3 regions of the Luteibacter sp. P1_D3 genome follow, and region 1 is predicted to be linked to each of the others. Evidence: predicted binding sites of a transcription regulator. Region 1 holds the regulator's gene; each other region holds the start of a gene.
The links. The regulator HrcA, encoded in region 1, represses chaperone genes, less so after heat shock. The targets are predictions, from matches to a motif close to TTNGCACTCNNNNNNNNNGAGTGCNAA.

Region 1 (7,650 bases):
CAGGTGCTTCGGACCCGAGGCATCGGCGGTGACGTACGGCAGGTTGACGTCGGTCTGGTGCGCCGAGGACAGCTCGATCTTCGCGCGCTCGGCGGCGTCCTTCAGGCGCTGCAGCGCGAGCTGGTCCTTGCGCAGGTCGATGCCCTGCTCTTTCTTGAACTCTTCGACGAGATAGTCGATGACGCGGTTGTCGAAGTCCTCACCACCGAGGAAGGTGTTGCCGTTGGTGGACAGCACCTCGAACTGCTTCTCGCCGTCGACGTTGGCGATCTCGATGATCGAGACGTCGAACGTGCCGCCGCCCAGATCGTAAACGGCAATCTTGCGGTCGCCCGTGGCAGCCTTGTCCAGACCATAGGCCAGAGCAGCCGCGGTCGGCTCGTTGATGATGCGCTTGACGTCGAGGCCGGCGATCTTGCCTGCGTCCTTCGTAGCCTGGCGCTGGCTGTCGTTGAAGTAAGCCGGGACGGTGATGACCGCCTCGGTGACCGCTTCACCGAGGAAGTCCTCGGCGGTCTTCTTCATCTTCATCAGCACCTTCGAGGAGACTTCCTGCGGTGCCATCTTCTTGCCGTCGGCGGTCTGCACCCAGGCGTCGCCGTTATCGTGCGCAACGATGCCGTAGGGAACCAGCTTGAGGTCTTTCTGCACTTCGGCGTCGGTGAATTTGCGACCGATGAGGCGCTTCACCGCGTAGAAGGTGTTGTACGGATTGGTCACGCTCTGGCGCTTGGCCGGCGCGCCCACGAGGACTTCGTTGTCCTTGGTGAAAGCCACGATGGACGGCGTGGTGCGATCGCCCTCTGCATTCTCGATGACACGTGCGGTCGAACCTTCCATCACTGCGACGCAGGAGTTGGTCGTCCCGAGGTCGATACCGATGATCTTGCCCATAGTTACGTTGCTCCGAATTTCATGCGGCCCCCGCGGCCGCGACTGCTAAGGAAAATGGGGGTAACCCCCATCGATTCAATATCTTTGGTGACGCTGTTCAGTGGTCGCGCACCACGGCGACGAGCGCCGGACGCAGCAGACGGTCGTTCAGCACGAAGCCCTTCTGGACCACGGCGACGACGGTGTTGGGCGCATGCTCGTTCGACTCGACCGAGCTGATCGCCTGGTGATGCTCCGGATTGAACGGCTGGTGAAGCGGGTCGACCATGGTCAGGCCATTGGCCTCGGTGACCTTCTTCAGCTGATCGAGCGACATCTGCAGGCCTTCGCGGAGCGTCTTCGCATCCGCCGCCTCGTTGGTCAGGCCCAGGGCGATGCCGTCGTAGACCGGCAGCAATTCGGCGAGCAACTTCTCGTTGGCAAAGCGGCGAGCCTGATCGACATCGCGCTGCATGCGACGACGCTGGTTCTCGATCTCCGCCTTTTCGCGCAGCACCGTCTCGCGGGCCTGCGCCAGCTCGGCTTCCATCGTGGCCAGCTGAACGCCGAGGGCGTCGAGCTCAGCCTGGATGGCGCTGTCGGCCGCGCCGTCCTGCGCCGGATCCGGCGCGTGGGGATCGTTGTTTTGCATGTTTACTCCAAATGTCAGCGTACCGACCCCTCCGTGGAAGGGTCGAACATTCGCGGGAAATACTAAACCCGCCTCCCGTGGCGGTTTATGAGGTCGCCGCGGCGCGATTCAAGGCGTCGCTGAGCAGTCCGGCGGTGGCTTGTACCACGGGGATCACTCGCTCATATGCCATACGCGTCGGTCCAATAACTCCGATCGCGCCGAGCATGCGGCCCTTGGTGCCGTAGGTGGCGGTGACGATGCTGCAGCCGTCGAGGGCCGAAAAACCGGACTCCTCGCCGATGAACAGGCGCACGCCAGGGGCTTTGACGCACATTTCCATGAGCTGAAGCAGGTCGCGCTTCTGCTGGAAGGCGTCGAAAAGATCGCGGAGCCGCTCGATGTCGGCCAGCTCCGAATAACCCATCAGGTTGGTCTGGCCGCTCACCAGCACGTCGTCGGCGTCCTCATCGGCGCTGAACGAGGCGGTGGCCAGTTCGACCACGCCAGTGAGCAGGCGGTTGAGTTCGCCGCCCGCTTCGCGCAGCTCGGTGGCCAGATGGGCGCGGATGTCCGCCAGGCGGAAGCCGGCGAACTGGGCGTTGAGATAGTTCGCCGCCTGCTCAAGCTCCGCCGACTCCAGCGGACGGACGAGCTGGACCACACGGTTCTGCACCTGGTTATCCGAGAAGACCAGGATCACCAGCACCCGCGCATCGGGCAGGTTCACGAAATCGATATGGCGCAGCGGAAAGTCGCCCTGGCGCGGCACGGTGACCACGCCGGCGAAGTGGGTCATGGCCGAAAGCAGGTGCGACACATTGCCGAGCAGGTCGCGTGTCGTCGTCTGGTGCGGCGGCAGGCCGCCCTGCAGGCGGGCCATGTCGTCGCGCGGCAGCGGCTTGAGCTCGAGCAGGCTGTCGACGAACAGGCGCAGCCCGCGTGGGGTGGGAATACGACCCGCCGAGGTATGCGGCGAGGAGACCAGCCCGGCCTCTTCCAGGTCGGCCATGATGTTGCGGATGGTCGCCGGGCTGACTTCCAGGCCCGAGGACTTCGCCAGCGTGCGTGAGCCGACCGGCTCCCCATCGGACAGATATTGAGAAATCAGGGTACGCAGCAGCCGGCGCGCGCGTGCATCGATGTCGTGACCGGAAAACGGATTCATGCGCGTGGGCGGGCCGGAGGGGTTGGTTCGTCCGGCTATCAATAAGGTCTCGACGCCCTTGTTGCAAGTCTCGGCTTCTGCGACGCGCCTCCCGCTACAATCGGCGCGATTCCATCCGCCGCCATCGGTAGCCATGCTCACCTCGCTCTACGTCCGCCAATTTGCCGTTGTCGAAGAAGCCGAGATTGCCTTCGGGCCCGGGCTCACCGTGGTCAGCGGCGAGACCGGCGCCGGCAAGTCCCTGCTCGTGGACGCCCTGATGCTCCTGGCCGGCGCCCGCGCCGACAGCGGTATGGTCCGCTCCGGCAGCGACCGCGCCGAGCTGGCTGCGGAATTCGACCTCACCGGCCTGCCCGAAGCGACTGCCTGGCTCCGCCAGGAGGAACTGGACGATGGCGAGACCTGCCAGCTGCGCCGGGTGATCCGCGTCGAAGGCAGCTCGCGCGGCTGGATCAATGGCCGCCCGGCGAGCCTCGCGCAGATGTCCGCGCTGGCCGCCCTGATCGTGGAGATCCACGGCCAGCACGAACACCAGGCCCTGCTCTCGCGCCAGCACCAGATGGCCCTGCTCGACGCCTACGCCGGCAACGAGGTGCTGCAAACCAGCGTCCGCGACACGGCGAAGTCGTGGCGCGAGGCCGTCGCGCGCATCCGCAGCCTGTCCGGCGGCGACGATCGCGAGCGTCAGATCGAACTGCTCGCCCACGAACTGGAAGAACTGGACCGCTGGGCCTTGTCGCCCGCTGCCCTGGAAGAACTCGAAGCCCAGCATCGCCGCCTGGCCAACGCCGGACGTCTGGCCGAGGGCGCCAATGGCGTCGTCGAGATCCTCGACGGCGAGAGCGAGTTCGCGGTGGGTCGTGCCCTGCTCCGCGCGCACGCCGAGCTCTCGCGCCTCGCCGAACTGGACGCCTCCCTGGTCCCAACCCTCGAATTGCTCGACAGCGCGCAGATCCAGGTAGGCGAAGCGGTGGACGGCCTCGGTCGCTACGCCCAGGACGTGGAACTGGATCCCGAGCGCCTCGCCGAGGTCGACACTCAGCTCACCCACCTGCACGACCTCTCGCGCCGCTACCGGCTACCGATCGAGGAGCTGACGGTGAAAGCCGAAGAGATCCGCGAGCGCCTGGCCGAACTCGAAGGCGCCGGCGATGCCCTGGATCGCCTCGGCCGCGAACGGGATCGCCTGCACAAGGCCTATGACGAAGCCGCCGCGTCGCTATCCGCCGCGCGCACCGCAGCCGCTGGCCGTTTGGGCACATCGGTCGCCGCCCTGATGGGCGAGCTCGGCATGGCCGGCGGTCGCCTGGAGGTCTCGCTCGAGCGCGTCGAAGGCAACGAGCCCGATCCGCAGGGCCGCGAACGCTGCGAGCTACTGGTCAGCGCCAATCCCGGCCAGCCGCCGCGCCCGCTACGCAAGGTCGCGTCCGGCGGCGAACTCGCCCGCATCAGCCTGGCCATCGAAGTGGCCACGCTGGGCAACGACAACATCGGCTGCATGATCTTCGACGAAGTGGACACCGGCATCGGCGGCGCGGTCGCCGAAGTGGTCGGCCAGAAACTGCGCGCCCTCGGCGAGCGCGTCCAGGTGATGTGCGTCACCCACCTGCCCCAGGTCGCCGCGCAAGGCCACGCCCATCTGCAGGTCGCCAAGGAAAGTGACGGCGAAGCCACCCGCACGCGCATCCACACCCTCGACGCCGCCGGCCGCCGCGACGAGCTATCACGCATGCTCGGCGGCGTGGAAATCACCAAGGAAACCCGCGCCCACGCGAAAAAGATGCTCGACCGGGCGCAGGGCTAACGAGGGCGCAGGGCTAACGAGCTTGCCGCCGTGTCGCCGATTCCGGCTCCTGGTAGGAGCCGATTCATCGGCGATCCCTGCGAAGCGCAGTGTTCAGGGGTGTCGCGACCTGGTGTTCGCCGATGAATCGGCTCCTACCAGAGCATCCATCCGGCTAGGCGCGGATGAGGCCCCGCTCCTGCGCCATCCGGTAAAGGTCGAGTTCCGACCCCGCATTGAGCTTGTTCATGACCGCGGCGCGGTGGATATAGATCGTCTTCTGCCCGATGCCCAACTCGGCCGCCACCTGCTTCGGCGCCCGGCCTGCCGCCAGCAACAGGAAAACCTCGCGCTCGCGCGCCGTCAGCCGGTTGAAGGGATCAAGGTCCACCGAGGACCGGCCCGAGCGACGCTCACGCAGATCCGAGCTCAGGTACTGCTCGCCGCTCAGCACCGCGCGCACGGCAACCACGAGCTCCTCGGGTGCCACGCCCTTGGTCACGTAACCGCGCGCGCCGCGGCGCAACGCCTCGGAAACGTAAGGTTCGCCGTCGTGCATGCTAAGCACCACGATCTTCATGTCCGGGGAGATGCTGGCCAGATGCTCGATCAGGGGCAGACCGCTGCCGTCGGGCAAGGACAGGTCCACCGCCACCAGATCGGGGCGATGCTGGGTCACGGCATCGACCGCCTCATCGGCGTTCTTGGCCTCTGCGACGACATCGAGGTCAGGTTCCAGCTCGATCAGGCGTTTGAAACCCTCACGAACGATGGCGTGGTCATCTACAAGGACGATTCTTGGCATGGACAGAATGTAACAGGCTCGCCCGACGCGTGCGTATGGGTGGAAGCGTGCAACGTTACGTGAGGTTCGGCGTGTAACATTCGGGGGATGCGAGTAAACGCCCTCACCCGGTTCGCCGGCCCCCTGTTCGCCCTCCTCTATGCGGCGGCCTGGATTCTTCTTTGGCCGACCGAACAGCCGTATTGGGTGCTGCCTTTCGGCCTGCGCTTCGGTGCCCTGCTTCTTATGAGGACGCGCAACTGGTTCTGGATCCTCGGTGCCGAGATCCTCGCCAGCGCCTTCTGCGAGTGGCGTAGCGGCCTGCCGATCGGTGGTGCGGGCTTCGTGCTCGGCGACGCGCCCGAGCCGCTAATGGTCGCCGCCTGCCTCTGGCTGCTGCGCCGCGCCCACCTGCATGCCAGCCTGAACACCCCTGAAGACGTCGCCCGTCTCCTTCTGTCGGCCATGGTCACGGCCACGGTCGCCACGGCCGGCAACGCCGCGATGATGGCTTCGCTGCACCCCGCTGCGCCGGTGGAAATGCTCGGCACCACCTTCGGCAGCGACCTGCTAGGCAACTACCTGGGCGTGCTGCTGGTCGTGCCAGTGATGATCCTCACCTTCCGCGAACGGCCCACCCAGTCCGCTCTGGCCGAGTTGATGCTCGACGGCCTGCTGGTGATGCTGCCGTCGCTGGCGATCCTGGTGACCCTGGCCGAGTACTCGCCCCAGCCGCAGTTCGCCCGCGTGCTTTCGCTGGCCCCGGTGCTGTTCTTCGCGTTCCGGCATGGCTGGCGTGGCGCCGGCCTGGCCATGCTCATTACCAGTGTCGGCCTCAATGTCACCGAAGACATGATCGGCCGCGGCGCGCCGACGGCCGCCGCTCACCTGTTCCTCGCCGTGGCGGGTACCGGCACCCTCATGCTCGGCGCCGCCACCGACGCCCTGCGTCGAAGCAGCGAGCGTGTCGCCCAGCAGAACACCCACCTGGCCGCCGCCAACCAGCGCCTCGACCAGCTCGCACGCCAGTTGCGCGATGCCGCCCGCGGCAACCTCCAGGCCGAAGAAGACCTGCGCAAGCACATGGCCGCCGAGCTCCACGACGAACTGGGCCAGAACCTCACCGCCATCCAGACCCACCTGAAGCTGGCCCAGCAACGGCTGGGCAACGCGGGCCTGGACGACATCGGCCAGTCCATCAACGGCATCCTTGGTCACATGCGCCGGGCCCTGCATAAGATGCTGGACAGCCTGCGACCCTCCGTTCTGGACGAATTCGGGCTGCTCCGGGCGCTGGACGAAGGCCCCGTGCGGGACATGCTCACCGCCGCCGGCATCCACTACGTGACCGACCTGCGGGGCGAACCGCGCCTGCTCGACGACGAGACACTTACCGCTATTTATCGTGTCGTGCAGGAAAGTGCGACCAATGTGGTTCGCCATTCAGGTGCCAAAGAACTGAAATTGCGGCTACGCATCGGACTGCGCGACAGCGGCCCGGTGGCTATTCTCGACATTCGTGACGACGGCACCGGCCTGCCTGCGACCCCTAGGCCGATCCGTACAGACGGTGGTGGGCGCGGCCTACAGGGTATGAGCGATCGCATCACGGCCCTCGGCGGCATCTTTCGCATCCATCCCGAGCCCATCGGACTACACCTTCGCGTGCTGCTACGCAGCACAAGTATCGGAACTCACATAGGAAATTTTCCGATACCGGGTCGGTGAACGGTTCGTTACGATTCCGTCATCGATGTGGGGGAGCCGCCGTCGAGAGACGGTGAGCCCAGGTCGGTCGTGGGGACGATCGACCTGATGAGGCGACAGGATGTCAGCCTCGCCGATGCGAAGTGGTGAAACGTGGATCCAGCGAGCAACTCGCGATTCACGAACCATGGAAACATCGGATCAAGCCGCTGGTGGACAGGAGTCCGCCAGCGGCGTTTTTATGTGTGCCGCCCCAACCCGCACGCCCCCGCTCAAACCGCACGACCCCGCTCTCCTGTAGGAGCCGATTCATCGGCGATAACCAGCCCGCCGCAAGCCCCATCGCCGGCATAGCCGGCTCCTACCAAAGCAGCCCGCACAAAGAAAAAGGCCCCCTCTCGGGAGCCCTTCTCATCTGCCAAGCCGCGAAAACCTCGCCTCAGCGCTTCTTCTTCGGACGCACATACAGCACCAGGCTGTGATCCTCGATCACGTACCCGTGGCGTTCCGCGATTTCATGCTGGAGGCGTTCGATCTCCTCGCTGATGAACTCGATGACCTTCCCGCTGTCCACATCGATCATGTGGTCATGATGCTTGCCGCGATCCAGCTCGTAAACGGCCTGCCCGCCCTCGAAGTTGTGCTTCATGACGATGCCAGCAGCTTCGAACTGGGTCAGTACCCGATACACCGTGGCAAGCCCG
Region 2 (7,650 bases), on a different contig from region 1:
CTGGCGGTGGCGTGGGCGAACATGCGCCGTACGGATGTGAGTACGGCGCCTTATCGTCGGATCGACGGGCAGTTGCTGCGCATGCAACTCCAGGTCAACTACTGAGCAAGTCGGGTAGGAGCCGATTTATCGGCGATGGTGCTCGCGACACCCTGGCCCGCTGCCGCGGGATCGCCGATGAATCGGCTCCTACACGAGCTGTCGTGCGGAGTTATTTTTTCTTTTTGGCCGGCGCAGCGAGAGAGCTTTCGCGGATGGCCTTGAACTCGCTGCCGTCTTTCCACACCGGCCAGACATCGCTGTCGGCGAGCTTTTCGCCGAGGGCGTAGAACGCCTTGACGTTCTGCGTGACGCCGTCGAAGTTCCAGCGCATGTCGTAGACGTCGGTCGGCTGGTGGTAGTGATTCTTGACGTAGTCTTCCTCGGCAGCCTCACCGGCCGCCTTGCCACCGACCACCATGTCGATGCCGCCGCCGGCGGACAGGGCCGGCACGCCGGCCTTGGCGAAGTTGAAGTGGTCGGAGCGGAAATAGTGACCCTTCTCCGGTGAGGCATCGCCGCTGACGACGCGACCGTCTGCCTTGAGCACCTCGGCGAAGATGTCTTCGAGATCACCCTGGCCCAGGCCGACGACCTCCATGTCCTTCGTCGCGCCGGTGATCGGCAAGGCGTCCATGTTGATGTCGGCGACGGTCTTGTTGAGCGGGAAGGGTGGGTGGGCGACGTAGTATTTCGAGCCGAGCAAGCCCGATTCTTCCATCGTCACCGCGGCGAAGATTACCGTGCGCTTTGGCTTGTCCTGGGCGAACTTGCCGGCGATCTCCAGCAGGGCGGCGATGCCGGTGCCGTTATCGACCGCACCGTTGTAGATCTGATGGCCCTTCAGCGAGGGGTCGTGGCCCAGATGGTCCCAGTGCGCGCTGTAGACAATGGCCTCGTCCGGTTTGTCGCTGCCCTTGACCATGCCGATGACGTTGTTGCTCAGCGAATGCGTGATCGCGCTTTGCAGGTGGATCGATGCCTTGGCATCGAGTGGCACTGCCTTGAAGCCGCGCACGTCGGCCTGTTTGGCGAGGTCGTCGAAGTTTTTTCCCGCTTTCGTAAAGAGGCGCTGCGCGGCTTCGTGGGTCAGCCAACCGGCGACCGGCAGGCGGGGCGACGGGTCTTCGCTCTGGGGAAGATCGAGCCGGGGCGTGGACCAGCTGCTCTGGACCACGTTCCAGCCATACGCAGCGGGCTCGGTCTGGTGGACGATGAACGCGGCGGCGGCACCCTGGCGAGCGGCCTCTTCAAACTTGTAGGTCCAGCGGCCGTAATAGGTCATCTCGCGACCCTTGAAGAGCTTCGGGTCGTTGGCGTTCCAGCCCGGGTCGTTGACCAGGATGATCACCGTCTTGCCCTTGACGTCCACACCGTCGAAGTCGTTCCACTGGGCCTCCGGCGCATTGACGCCATAGCCCACGAAGACGACGTCCGAGTCCTTGAGGTCCACATCCGATTTTGCCTGCAAGGTGCCGGCGACCATGTCGCTGCCGAAAGCGAACGCTTCCTGGCCACCCCCTTCGGCGACATCGAGCCTGACGTTGGCCGTATCGGTCAGCGCGGTGGAGACGGCGGGCACGGATTGCACCCACTCGCCCTTGTTGCCCGGCTCCAGGCCCATCCGCTTGAACTGCTCGATGATGTAGTTGGTGGTCAGGCGCTCGCCCAGCGTGCCGGGCTTGCGGCCGTCGTATTCGTCGGATGAGATCACCCGCAGGTGGGCGGCGAAGTCGTCCGGCGTGATCTCGGGGCTGAAGGTGTGCTGCTCGTTCGCCACGGCGGGAAGCGGCGGTGGTGGCGAGGTGGCAGCTCTGGCCGGGGCGGGAGGCGGGGCCGCCGCGGTCTTGTCTTCGTCGTGGGACTGGCAGGCCGCCAGGGTCAGGGCGGTCAGGCAGGCAAGAGCGAGTCGACGCATCGGCGGGGAGCCCCATGGGTGGAAAAGGAGGACTCCGAGTGTACTGGCAAGGGCGGCCCTGTCGCCGGGGCGGCAAGGGCCCCATAATGGTGGGTTATCCCGTTCCCGGAAGACCCCTCCCCATGCGTATCGGCATCGACTTCGGAACCAGCTACTCGGCCGCCGCGGCCATCGTGGACGGTCAGCTCGAACTGGTCCGTTTTGGCGACGCGCGCCAGTTCCGGACCGCGGTTTTCTTCCCCGAAGTGGTGCCCAACGTCGACGACTTCGTCCTGACCCCGGCCCTGGAGGCCCAGGTGGACGCGTTCGTGCGCGCCTCGCGTCTCGACGAGCGCCAGGCCGGCCGGACTCCGCGCGGCGACATGGATCTGCGACGCGACGCCATCCGCGTCGTGCGCCGTCAGTGGATGGAAGAGCGCACACGCGAAGCCTCGGCGTCCGTGGCCAGCTTCCAGGATGCCCTTTTCGGCGAGGAAGCCGTCGATGCCTACCTTGAAGAAGGCACGGGCAACCTGATCGAATCGCCGAAGTCGATGTTCGGCTACAAACTCGATCCGCGGGTGCGCAAGACCATCGTCAGCATCGCGGCACACATCCTGGAGCACGTTCGCCTGGTGGCCACCCGGCAGTTCGGCACGCCGGTCCGCGAGGCGGTCATCGGGCGTCCGGTCGAGTTCCGCAGCTCCATGGGGGCGGCCGGCGGCGAGCAGGCCCTCTCCATCCTGCGCGAAGCAGCGCGTATCGCCGGTTTCGACGAGGTCTCGTTCCTCGAGGAGCCCGCCGCCGCGGCCATGCATTACCACCAGTCGCTGGCGGAGCGTCAGCGCGCGATCATCGTCGATATCGGCGGTGGCACGACCGACGTCGCCTATGCCGAACTCGGCGCCGGCGAAGTGCCGATCATGCATCGCAGCTGGGGTTTGCCGCGCGGCGGCACGGATCTCGACGTCGGCGTGAGCCTGCACAGCTTCATGCCGCGGTTCGGCAAAGACCTGAGCGGCGTGCCGGTCCACCATTTCGTCGAAGCGGCCAGCGTGCACAACCTGCCCAAGCAGCGCGAGTTCCGTAAACAGGACTATCGCCTGGTGGATGAGCCCTTCGGGTCGCGCCTGCGTGCCCTGCAGGGCACCGGTGCGACCACCCGCCTGAACCAGTCGGCCGAGCGGATGAAAATCGATCTTTCCGCATCCGACGAAGCCTCCGCGACGCTGGATTTTATCGAGGCAGGTCTGACGATCGACGCGGTTGCCGGCGATTTCCGTGCGGCTTCGGAAGACTTCCTCGACCGCATGGGGCGGCTTCTCGATCAGGCGCAGGCGGACATCGGCGAGGCACCGGCGAGCGTTTTTCTCACTGGCGGCACGTCCCGGTCGCCGCAGGTTCGTGAGCGGGTGGGCGCAAGTTTTCCCGGCATACGGGTAGTACACGGCGACCCCTCGCTGGGTGTAGTCTCTGGGCTCGCACAAGCAGCACTTTTATCAAATTCATCAATCGCTTCCGATAGTCGCTAAGCTAATTCGGCATATTCACAATGTCCGAGCATGTCCTGCATTACATGGTTAGTTGTAGCGTCGGCGCGGCTCGATTGAGAAAGTGAGTTTGTGCCGACCGATGGAGATTCAGTCGCGGCAGGGGTGGCCTGCCAGTGGATGCTGCGGGGGTGCATATGGGAAGGGTTAGCGTTCGGATACGGGTGGGCAAAGGAACAACCAACCGCAGGGAGGTAGGCGCATGACTCGCCCTTCCAACATTCAGGGGCTGGAAGATTACGATCTGGTCAGTCTGGGCGCGGCACTGGGCATGTGCGAGGTCGATCTGTTGACCCTCAGCCCCGCCCGGCCCCGCGCATCGATCGCGTCGAAGACGCACGACGGCGTTACGTATCTCACCGGCCACATCGACTTCGATGTGCGTGGTTCCCTTACTGTGCCTGACGACGCATGCATGCTCGTCTACCTGCACGAGACCGGCGAACGCAGCTGGTGCCAGGGCGTCGGTGTCGAGTCGGAAATGGGCGTGACGCTGCTGCGTGGCACGCCAACCGACTTCATGTTCGAGCGCGGCACGCGGTTCACCCTCGTGGTTGCCCCGTATGCACGCTTCCGCGCGCGATTCATGGCCTCCGACCACGCCGATGTGGACATGGCCGCGCAACGACTTCGCCTGTTTTCGGTGACCTCCGACCATCTCAAACGCGCTTACCGGCAGATACGCGAACGCGTCCGCGAGGTCGAGGATCTGGCCTTCGGGCCGGTCGAGGACCTGCTCGACGAGCACATTCGTGTCGCCCTTGGATCATCGTCCGAAGAGCGACCGGTCGCCTCGCGCGGTCGGCGTGCGCATTACCAGGTCATGCGACGCGCGGAGCGCTTCATGCGTGCCAATCTGCGTCGCGATATCTACTCACAGGAGCTCTGCCAGGCGGCAGGGGCCAGCGAACGCGGCCTGCGCTATGCGTTCGACGACCTGCTGGGCATTCCGCCCAACCGCTACCTCGCCATGCTTCGGCTGTGCACGGCTCACCGCAGCCTCGTCACGGCGGAAGCCGGCCGACGCTCGGTCAAGTCCGTGGCACTCAGCTGCGGCATGTGGGATCTCTCGCGCTTCGCTGAGAAGTATCGCAGCGTGTTCGGTGAACAGCCGCGGGAGACCCTCGTACGCAGCGCACCTGCGGATGATCTGGCCCCCGCGGAAGAGTTCGAAGGCTGGTAGCGATCACGGCGCACGGACGCTGCCGTTTACGACTATCCCGTTGCCGCAATTGATCAACGGGACCGGCGTCCTCCTTCTCTAATCGATCCCATCACGTCCATTCGGGCGTGTTGGATCGATCCAGTGGAGATGGCCGTGATCAGTCACACRGCGCAGGTGCGCAGCGGGGCGTTTGAGCCCGCGTCGGACAACTTCGGGTTGCCTTTGCGCGCCCGTAGAGGTATTGGTAGTGCAAGTCACGCACTGCCAGTCATGTCGAAACGATTCGAGATACGTCTTATAGCTCCTTCCGGCTACGCCGAAGATCGCGCCGCCTGCCAGCGAGGCATTGAACGCCTGCAAGCCGCGGGCCACACGGTCCTCGGCGCCCATGTCGTCGACCGCGTGTCGTTGCGTTTTGCCGGTAGCGACGCCGAGCGCGCGGCGGACATCAATCAGCTCGCCAACCCCGACCTGCCGCTGCCGGACGTCGTCATGGCGATTCACGGCGGCTACGGGGCCATCGCGCTACTGGCACACCTCGACTACGAAGGCCTGTCGGCGCGGTTCGCAGAGAGTTCGTGCGTGCTCGTCGGGCATGGCGATTTCACGGTGATCCAGTGCGCGCTGTATGCGCGCTGCCGGATCGGCTCGCTCTTCGGTCCCATGCTGGTCCAGGATTTCGGTGCCGGGTACCTGCGCGAGAACACGTGGCGGCACTTCTGGCAGACCCTGCAGTCGCCGCGTACCGACATCAGCTGGCTGTGTCCGGAAGGGCAGCAGGACATCCACACCGAGGGCACCCTATGGGGCGGTAACCTTTCGGCACTCTGCAGTTTGATCGGTACGCCGTACCTGCCCGTGATCGACGACGGCATCCTCTACGTCGAGGAGACGGGCGAGCAGGCCTATCGCGTCGAGAGGATGCTGTACGAGCTATCCCTGAGCGGTGTCCTCGCCACGCAGCGGGCGATCATCCTGGGCGGACTGGGCGGCCAACGCGTCAGCGAATACGACAACGGCTACGACATCGAGCACGCGCTCGATCGCTTCGCCGCAGCCTGCGGCATTCCCGTCGTTCGTGGTCTTGCGTTCGGTCACGGGCAGGACAAGTGGACCCTGCCGTTCGGCGCCCGCGCCGTACTCGACGTCGCTGACGGCACGGCCGAACTGCTCGTGACTGGCTATCCGTATAAGGCCTGATCGGGCCTGAGCCGTAGAAAGCCTGAGCCCCAGGGCTCAGGCCGGTGATACGGCGCTCAGCCGAGCGCCGTGACCTGGGTGGCGCCGATCACGCCGATGAAGACGATCGAGAGCATCCAGAATCGTGCAGGGTCTCGCCACACGCACACGCCCAGGCAGACGATGCCGAGCACGCAGGAAACGATGCCGGCGGCGTGCAGGCCCAGTGTGATCAGTGACGGATCGGAACCGCCCGTGGCGATCATCATCGGTCGGAAAATGGCGTACCACGCCAGGACGAGGCAGGCGCCGCCGACGATACCGAGCAGCCAGTTGGCAGGATGATTCTTCGGCAGCATATTGATGCCGAGATAGATCGCGAGAACAACGACAGCGAAAACGACGAGCAGCAAAGCCATGCGTTAACCCCTTTGTCTTTGTCGTGGCTCGCGGTCCCCACCGCTAGAGCCAACCGCCCGAGCATGGCCCATCGGGCCCTGCAGGTCATGCTGCGGCGCAGAAGGACGCTTTCGCAGGGTTTCGTCGGCGAATCCGGCGTTTCGTCGGAAACGCGTCGAGGAAGGCCCGCCCCGCATCGTATGCTCCGTCGCAGTCACGTTCCGGAGCCTTGCGATGGCCAGCCTCAAATTCCTCGGTCGTGTGCTTGTCGCATGGTTCGCCGCCTGGTGCATGCTGCTGGTGGTGTTCGGCATCTTCGACTGGCACCACGGCGAACTTCCCTGGTTCGTCACGCTGGCCTGGTTCGTTGGCCTTCTCATCGCACTGGGGCGCGGCGTCACGCATCTCTACCGGGTGCGCACGATCGCTGGACGCATCGATGGCGAGACCTTGTCCAACCGGCAGCGTCGTCGTGTCGAGGTGCCTTACGGTGCCGACGAAGCCTTTGACATCGTCGACGCCGTGATCCGCGAAGTACCCCACGTGCAGGACATCAATGGGGGCCGCGGCGGTCTGCAGATCCGTGCGACGGTACCGCTCCTGCCCGCGGATATGCCGCGCCGCCGTCGCTCGTTGCAGCACGGCACGTTCGAGCGCAATACGCGTATCTCGGCCACCATCACGCCGGCCGATGGTTCGAGCAGCGTCATGTTCGTCTGCGAGCCCGACAGCAGTGCGTGGATGGACTGGTTCAATCCCGACGGCGGCGCATCGCTCGAGGCGGTTGAAACCCTGGTGCGCGCACTGACCCAGCGGCTGGCCGAGCGGCGCAATCGCGAGCGTGCCGACGTCAGGCAGACGGCCATGGAGAAGGAGCTCACGGCCGCCCAGCTCGGCCTGCTACAGGCCCAGGTCGAACCGCACTTCCTCTACAACACGCTGGCCAGCGCACAGGAGCTGGTCCGCACCGATCCCGCCCGCGCCGACCGCATGCTCGGTCACCTGATCGATTACCTGCGCCGCTCCCTGCCACGCACGGATGGTTCGTTGTCCACGCTCGGGCAGGAACTCGAACGTTCGACCGCATGGCTGGAAATCATGAAGCTGCGCATGGGCGAGCGACTGACTGTGCATACCGAGGTCGCCGACGATATCGCCGCGCTGCCGATGCCGTCGATGATGTTGCAGACCCTGGTTGAAAACGCCATCAAGCATGGCCTCGAGCCGAAGCCCGGCGGTGGCGGCGTATGGATACGGGGCCGCGTGGAAGGTGGGTTGCTCTCACTCACCGTCGCCGACGATGGCATGGGTTTTCGCAGCGAAGGTTCGGGTACCGGCATCGGCCTGAGAAACCTGCGTGAGCGTCTTCGCCTGACTTACGGCGCGACGGCGAGCTTCGTCATCGGCAACAACTTCCCTAA
Region 3 (7,650 bases), on a different contig from region 1:
GCACACGCGGCAACCGCCGGACATCGTCATCATCCAGAGCGAATCGTTCTTCGATCCGTCGGCGGTGAACGGCTACGACACCGATGTCGCGCCCAACCTGCATCGCCTGACGCAGGAAGGCAGCGGTGGCGGCCTGCATGTGCCGACGTTCGGCGGCGGCACCATCCGCACCGAGTTCGAAGTACTCACGGGCCTTTCCCTGCGTTACTTCGGCAACATGCGCTATCCCTACCTGGACCTGCATAACCAGGTGGTCCCGAGCATGGTTCGCGCCCTGCGCTCGCACGGCTACGAGACCGTCGCCGTGCACGGACACAACCCGAACTTCTGGAACCGCCCGGCGGCCTTCAAGGCCATCGGCTTCGACCGTTTCGTTTCGCGCGAGGGCTTCCCCGCGAACGCGAAGAACGACGGCACGTACATGGCCGACAGCGCCATGACGGACGAAATCATGGCCCAGCTGCCGGATGCCGGTCCGTCACGCCTGGTCTTCGCGATCAGCATCGAAGCACACGGGCCTTACGATGGTTCCGACAACACGGATGTCGCCGAGCGCGATGCGATTCCCGTCCCCGCGGGCATCGAAGGAAAGGACAAGCTCGAGTGGCAGAATTACGTCTATCACATGCATCACGCCGACGCCGAACTCGGCCGTCTCGCCGACCTGCTGGCCAGGCGTGAACGCCCGACCCTCCTGCTGTTCTACGGCGACCATCTCCCGGCGCTGACCAATACGTACACCCACGCAGGCTTCCGCGACGGCCAGCCGTTCGACACGCAGATGGTGCCGTGGGTGCTGGTGGATGCGCACAACGACGGCCCTCCGCCGGTGCACGGCGACATGGCGTCGTGGATGCTCCCGGGCCTCGTACTGGAGCGCGCCGGTATTCACGACGATGCCTATTTCGCACTGACCCAGGTGCTGGGTGGCCAGCTTGCCGCGCTCACGCGCTCGCCGGATGCCAACACGGCCGCGGAAGACGCGAACACGAAGTTGACCGACGCGGCGATGGGCAATGTCGCCCTGCTTCGCTTGAAGAACAAGCTTGACCCGCTTCTTGCGCGCTATGCGCTGCCCGATGCGGGCATCGATGTCGCGCGCCAGGCCGGCGACGCCGAGCACGAGGCAGAGGCAGGCGCGGGACAGTGACGGCGAGCGACACGTGGCGACCGCCAGTGGTCCATCGCATCAGCGCACGATGGCTTGGTCGTCCACACGGTAGCTGAAGGGCGGAAGGCTCTGGTCCGTCGTGAACCGGACGATAGGAACGACCTTGCCGGTGACCCCATTGTAATCGCGCTGGATGAGTCGGGCTCCCGCCAGGCCGTCTTTTTCGTACTTTCCCGCAGTGTAGAAGATGGCCTCGAGAGGCACCTCCTGCGGCTTTTCCGCGGGCCATGTCTTCACCATCAATTCCATGTGCTGCATGGCTTCGAGCATGCCGTCGGGAACCCGCGAGGCAATACTCAACGCGAACCCCGCCTGATCGGCATCGAAGCCGCATTGATGATAGAACTGCTCGGGAAACGTGGTGACCTCGGCGAAGTGCTTGCGCCACGCCTCCACCGTGTCGATGCCTTGCTCCTTGCACGGCCGGCTTTCCACGGGATAAGCCGAGTTCGCAGCGCAACCATGCGGCCCTCGTCCGCCCGTGACGGCGTCATGAGGGAAGGAACAGAAGATGGTGACGGGAAACATGCCAGGACTACCGTTTGCATCGGCTTCCCTGATGATCAGCCCGTGCGGGCGCGCCTGCTCGCCATAGAGAATCCGACTACCGACATCTTTGCGAAGATAGCTGAACGAGAGTGCCTCGGCCGTGCCAGCCCCCGTCGTGGGCTCCCAGGCATGTCGATCTGGCTCATCCTCCGTCGGAACCGCATCCGTCGCGCGGATCAGCACGCCATTGCAGTCATACGCAGGCTTGGTGGACGCTTCATCGCACGACGCAGCCGTCGCGTCGAACCGTGCGTTGAGGCGTACTGCGGTCTCGTCTCCTACCGATCGCGGCCGGGCGGAATGTGTCTGGCAAGCCGCACATTCGAGGACGAAACACAGCGAAAGAACACGTGCTTTCCATGTCATGGCATTACTCCCTGGGAACCTGTGACGACGGATATCGATCCGTCGACAGTGCCTCACTGCACCTGCACCGATTTTTGCTCGCAAGGAAACGGCAGGCAAGGGGCCGCGGCGGACCTTGCCGATTCACCGCATCGGTTGCACACATGAAACAAAAAAAGGAGCCCTGCTTGCGCAGGACTCCTTCGTCGTTTCAGGAGCTATTCGAGCGGGACTTAGAAGTCCATACCGCCCATGCCGCCCATGCCGCCGCCAGCGCCGCCATGGCCGTGGCCGTCGTCCTTCTTCGGCACTTCCGTCACGGCCGCTTCGGTCGTGATGATCGAGCCGGCAACCGACGCGGCGAACTGCAGTGCCGAGCGGGTGACCTTGGTCGGGTCCAGGATGCCGAAGGCGATCATGTCGCCGAACTCACCGGTCGCCGCGTTGTAACCGTAGTTACCTTCACCGGCCTTGACCTGGTTGACGATGACCGAAGCCTCTTCGCCGGCGTTGGTCACGATGGCGCGAAGCGGGGCTTCGAGCGTGCGACGGGTGATCGCGATGCCGAGGTCCTGGTCCGTGTTCTTGCCCTTCAGGCCTTCGAGCGCCTTCAGTGCACGGATCAGGGCAACGCCGCCGCCCGGGACCACGCCCTCTTCGACGGCTGCGCGCGTGGCGTGCAGGGCGTCTTCGACGCGGGCCTTCTTTTCCTTCATCTCGACTTCCGTCGCGGCGCCGACCTTGATGACGGCAACGCCGCCGGCAAGCTTGGCAACACGCTCCTGCAGCTTCTCGCGATCGTAGTCCGAAGAGGTCTCTTCGATCTGCGCCTTGATCTGCTTGATGCGCGACTGGATGCCTTCGGCATCGCCGGCACCGTCGATGATCGTGGTGTTTTCCTTGGTGATCACGACGCGCTTGGCATGGCCGAGGTCGGTGATCGTGGCCTTGTCGAGCGCCAGGCCGACTTCCTCGGAAATGACCGTGCCGCCGGTGAGGACAGCGATGTCTTCCAGGATGGCCTTGCGACGATCGCCGAAGCCCGGCGCCTTGACGGCGGCGACCTTGACGATGCCACGGATCGTGTTGACGACGAGGGTAGCCAGGGCTTCGCCCTCGACTTCCTCGGCAACGATCAGCAGCGGCTTGCCAGCCTTGGCAACAGCCTCGAGCACCGGCAGGAGCTCACGGACGTTCGAGATCTTCTTGTCGTGGATGAGGATGAACGGGTCGTCCAGTTCAACCTGCTGCGACTGCTGGTTGTTGATGAAGTACGGCGACAGGTAGCCGCGGTCGAACTGCATGCCTTCGACGACGTCGAGCTCGTTCTCGAGACCCGAACCCTCTTCAACCGTGATCACGCCTTCCTTGCCGACCTTGCCCATCGCCGTGGCGATGATGTCACCGATGTTGGAATCGGAGTTGGCCGAGATCGTGCCGACCTGGGCGATCGCCTTGTCGTCGGCGGTCGGGTTCGACAGCTTCTTCAGTTCGGCAACGGCGGCGATGACGGCCTGGTCGATACCGCGCTTGAGGTCCATCGGGTTGATGCCCGCGGCAACGGCCTTGAGGCCTTCCTGGATGAACGCCTGGGCGAGGACGGTCGCGGTCGTGGTGCCGTCACCGGCCACGTCGGAGGTCTTCGAGGCGGCTTCCTTCACGATCTGTGCGCCGATGTTCTCGTACTTGTCGGCGAGTTCGATTTCCTTCGCGACCGAGACGCCGTCCTTGGTGACGGTCGGGACGCCGAAGCTCTTCTCGAGCACGACGTTGCGGCCCTTCGGGCCCAGGGTGACCTTGACCGCGTTGGCGAGGGTGTTCACACCCTTCAGCATGCGGGCGCGGACGTCTTCGCCGAAGCGGACTTCTTTCGATGCCATGGTCTTTGAATCCTTAAATGATTAGTAAGTGAGATCGGGGGGAACGGGGCGAGCGAAAGCTCAGCCTTCCAGGACCGCCACGATGTCGTCTTCCTTCAGGAAGACCAGATCTTCGCCGTCGACCTTGATTTCCTGGCCGGCATACTTGCCGAACAGGACCACGTCGCCTTCCTTCACGCCCATCGGACGGAGCTGGCCGCTGGCCAGGAGGAGGCCGGTACCGGCAGCGAGCACCTTGCCGCGGGTGGGCTTCTCGGTGGCGCTGTCCGGGATGACGATGCCACCGGCGGAAACGCGCTCTTCTTCGAGACGCTTGACGATGACGCGGTCGTGCAGCGGGCGCAGTTTGCTCATGACTTCTCCAAACATGTGTTTGACGGATAAGGAAAAAGGTCCACCCTGTTAGCACTTGGTCAGGGTGAGTGCCAGAATTTTAGCCCTAAGCTTTCCTGATTCGGAAGAGCTGCGGATGGTCGACAGATGGCGGCGCCACGAAACCGTTCAAGGCCCCGGGTTCAAAAAAGGGTACGAGAGGCCACAATTGGGGCATGTCCGAACCTATCGCTGTCCTCATCGCGTGCCCCACCGGCGAACCCGCCGACACCCTCGCCCGCGCCATCGTCGAAGCGGGCCTCGCCGCCTGCGTGAACCGAGTGCCTGGCGTGCGGTCCACTTACCGCTGGAAGGGCGAGGTCGTGACCGACGACGAAGACCTGCTGGTGGCCAAGACGACCCGCGAGGCCTTCGCGGCGCTGGAACGCTTCGTCCTGGCACACCATCCCTATGAGGTGCCGGAAATCGTCGCCCTGCCGGTTGTCGCCGGCCATGCCCCCTACCTGGCGTGGCTGGAAGCAAGCATCGACGCAAGCTAACCCGGGTTCGCCCGGTCATAATGATCGACGCCCCACGCGCCTCGTCACCGCATCGCTCCACGGAGATCACCATGTCGTCGCTTCGCCGCCTTGCGCGGAACCTGGTCGCCGCGTTTGGCCTGCTGCTCGTTGCCCTGCCCGCATTCGCGCAGGGCGACGACGATCTGCTGCCCGTCACCGAGGCGTTCCACCTCACCACGGACGCCAGCCAGCCCGGCATGGTCAAGCTGCATTGGCGCATCGCGCCGGACTATTACCTCTATCGGGGCCGGATCAAGATCAAGGCGGCCGACGCCGGTGCGGTCTCGCTCGGCGAGCCGACGTTGCCGGATGGCCTGAAGAAGCACGACGAATACCTCGGCGACGTAGAGATCTACCACGGCGATATCGAAGCCAGCGTGCCGTACACGCTGCTCGCCGCCGGCACGACCACCCTGGCCCTCGACGTCCAGTACCAGGGTTGCCACGAAGTCGAGCCGAAGATCTGCTACCCGCCGAACACCGAGCACCTGAAGCTCACCATCGGTGGCGCCTCGACCATTCCAACGGGGCCTGCGCCGACGGCCGCTGCGGCCACGCCTACTGCCGCCGCACCCGCCGCCAATGGCGCCTCGCTGCTCGGCGCCCCGGCCGCAACCCCGGGCACCGATGCCGCCGCCCTGCCGGCCGAGCAGGCGTTCCGCTTCGAAGCCCTGGTCAAGTCGCGCGATGCCCTGCTGCTGCGCTGGACCATGCCGAAGGATTACTACCTGTACCGCGACAAGACCGAAATCACGGTCGCCTCGCCCGCTGGCGTCACGACCGGTGAGCCGGAGTGGCCGAGCGGCGTCGCCCACCACGACGAACACTTCGGCGACACCATCGTCTATTTCGATCAGGTCGAGCTGCCCGTGCCGATCAAGGGCGCGGCGGACGCGAAGACGGCCGAGCTCGACGTCGCCTACCAGGGCTGCCTCGAGAACGGCATCTGCTATCCGGTCATGAAGCGTCATATCAGCGTGGATTTCGCCGCCGGTACGGCGACGGTCGGCGCCCCGGCCTCCGCCGCGCCCGCGACTGCCGCCGTGAAGGACGTGGCGCCGACACCCCCGCCTCCGGGCCTCATGCCGAAGAGTGAGGCGCCGCTCGGCTTCGTCGCCGCGATCGGCCTGGCGCTGCTCGGCGGCCTCGTGCTGAACCTGATGCCTTGCGTGCTGCCGGTACTATCGCTGAAGGCGATCACCGTGCTGGAGAGTGGCGAGAGCCAGGGAGCCGCCCGTCGGCACGCGCTCTGGTACACCGCCGGCGTGCTCGTCGCCTTTGCCGCACTGGGCGTGATCATCGTCGGCATCCGCGCTGCCGGCCATGGCATCCAGTGGGGCGCACAGTTCCAGCAGCCGCTGGCGATCGGCATCCTCGTCTACGTCATGCTCGCCGTGGGCCTGTCGATGTCGGGCGTGTTCGAGATCGGCGGCTCGCTGGGTAACGTCGGCAGCGGTCTGGCCTCGCGCTCGGGTCCGTCGGGCGACTTCTTCACCGGTGTCCTTGCCGTCGTCGTTGCCAGCCCCTGCACGGCGCCCTTCATGGGCTCGGCGATCGCTTTCGCCTTCGCCGCCCCGGTCGCCGTGGCCTTCCTGATTTTCCTCGCCCTCGGCCTTGGCCTCGCGCTGCCCTTCCTGTTGATCGGCTTCGTGCCGGCGATCGCCCGACTGTTGCCGCGCCCCGGCCGCTGGATGGAGACGCTGAAGCAGGCGCTGGCCTTCCCGATGTATCTCACGGCGGTGTGGCTGCTGTGGGTGCTGACCAAGCAGCGCGGCGCGGACGCGACGGCCCTTGTCCTCGCGGGCGCCGTCCTTCTCGCCATGGCGCTGTGGTGGTACGGGCGCAACGCCAACCGCGACCGCGGCCTGTCCTGGATCTTCACCGCCGTGCTCGCCTTCGGCGCCGTGGCAGCCCTGTGGACCGTGCACGGCCTGCCGGCGCAGACCGCGACCACGGTCGCCACCGACGGCATCGTGCCCTACTCGCCGGAGAAGCTCGCCGAGCTGCGTGCCGCCGGCACACCCGTGCTGGTCGACATGACCGCGGACTGGTGCATCACCTGCAAGGCCAACGAACACGCCGTGCTCGACACGGACGATTTCAAGGCGCTGCTCAAGCGCACTGGCACCGTGTACATGCGCGGCGACTGGACCGACGTGAACGCGACCATCGCGGCCTTCCTCGAGCAGTACCACTCGGTCGGCGTGCCGCTGTACGTGGTCTATCCGAAGGGTGGTGGCGACGGCCACAAGCTCTCCACCGTGCTCACCTACGACACCGTGAAGCAGGCACTCGAGGCCGCCGCGTCGCCATGACGCGCGGCCCGACCTTCTGGATCGTCGTACTGGCGATCCTCGGGGCGACGGGCGGATTGTGGGTCGAGCACCGGCGCCTGCATCCGCCACCGCCGCCAGGCGTGACGGTCGCCGACATCGGCGACCCAGCGCCGGAAGCCAGCTTCGTGACGGTCGATGGCAAGGCACGCCAGCTGTCGGACTGGCGCGGCAAGCGCGTGCTCATCAATTACTGGGCGAGTTGGTGCGGGCCGTGCCGGCGGGAGATGCCCCTGCTCGACGCGGCATACGCGCGCCACCGGGACCGGAACATCGTGGTGCTTGGGCTGGCCGAGGACACGGCGACCGGCGTCCGCGACTATCTCGCCAGACAAACGGTGAGCTACCCCATCATGCTCGTGGACGCCGACGCGCCCGGCGGGTCCCTCTCGCTCGGCAATACGCGTCGCGTGCTGCCGTACAGCGTCCTGATCGGTGAAGACGGGCGTATCCTGCGCCGCAAAGTGGGTACCTTCACC

Region 2: the regulator HrcA is predicted to act here: its motif matches at 4,893-4,919, upstream of AC1DYM_RS14935 (LD-carboxypeptidase).
Region 3: the regulator HrcA is predicted to act here: its motif matches at 4,348-4,374, upstream of AC1DYM_RS21740 (co-chaperone GroES).

The regions. Positions count from the first base shown of each region.
Region 1 covers NZ_JBFUAT010000038.1:6,937-14,586, reverse strand. The annotation lists gene dnaK (molecular chaperone DnaK) at 1-894, opposite strand, end outside; gene grpE (nucleotide exchange factor GrpE) at 992-1,525, opposite strand; gene hrcA (heat-inducible transcriptional repressor HrcA) at 1,611-2,672, opposite strand; gene recN (DNA repair protein RecN) at 2,806-4,476, shown strand; gene AC1DYM_RS19360 (response regulator transcription factor) at 4,631-5,260, opposite strand; gene AC1DYM_RS19355 (MASE1 domain-containing sensor histidine kinase) at 5,348-6,967, shown strand; gene fur (ferric iron uptake transcriptional regulator) at 7,386-7,650, opposite strand, start outside.
Region 2 covers NZ_JBFUAT010000022.1:109,143-116,792, forward strand. The annotation lists gene AC1DYM_RS14915 (porin) at 1-105, shown strand, start outside; gene AC1DYM_RS14920 (M28 family metallopeptidase) at 212-1,957, opposite strand; gene AC1DYM_RS14925 (Hsp70 family protein) at 2,080-3,468, shown strand; gene AC1DYM_RS14930 (helix-turn-helix domain-containing protein) at 3,689-4,669, shown strand; gene AC1DYM_RS14935 (LD-carboxypeptidase) at 4,922-5,851, shown strand; gene AC1DYM_RS14940 (hypothetical protein) at 5,908-6,249, opposite strand; gene AC1DYM_RS14945 (histidine kinase) at 6,464-7,650, shown strand, end outside.
Region 3 covers NZ_JBFUAT010000055.1:9,762-17,411, forward strand. The annotation lists gene AC1DYM_RS21725 (LTA synthase family protein) at 1-1,150, shown strand, start outside; gene AC1DYM_RS21730 (hypothetical protein) at 1,190-1,903, opposite strand; gene groL (chaperonin GroEL) at 2,299-3,945, opposite strand; gene AC1DYM_RS21740 (co-chaperone GroES) at 4,006-4,299, opposite strand; gene cutA (divalent-cation tolerance protein CutA) at 4,494-4,817, shown strand; gene AC1DYM_RS21750 (protein-disulfide reductase DsbD family protein) at 4,889-7,153, shown strand; gene AC1DYM_RS21755 (TlpA family protein disulfide reductase) at 7,150-7,650, shown strand, end outside.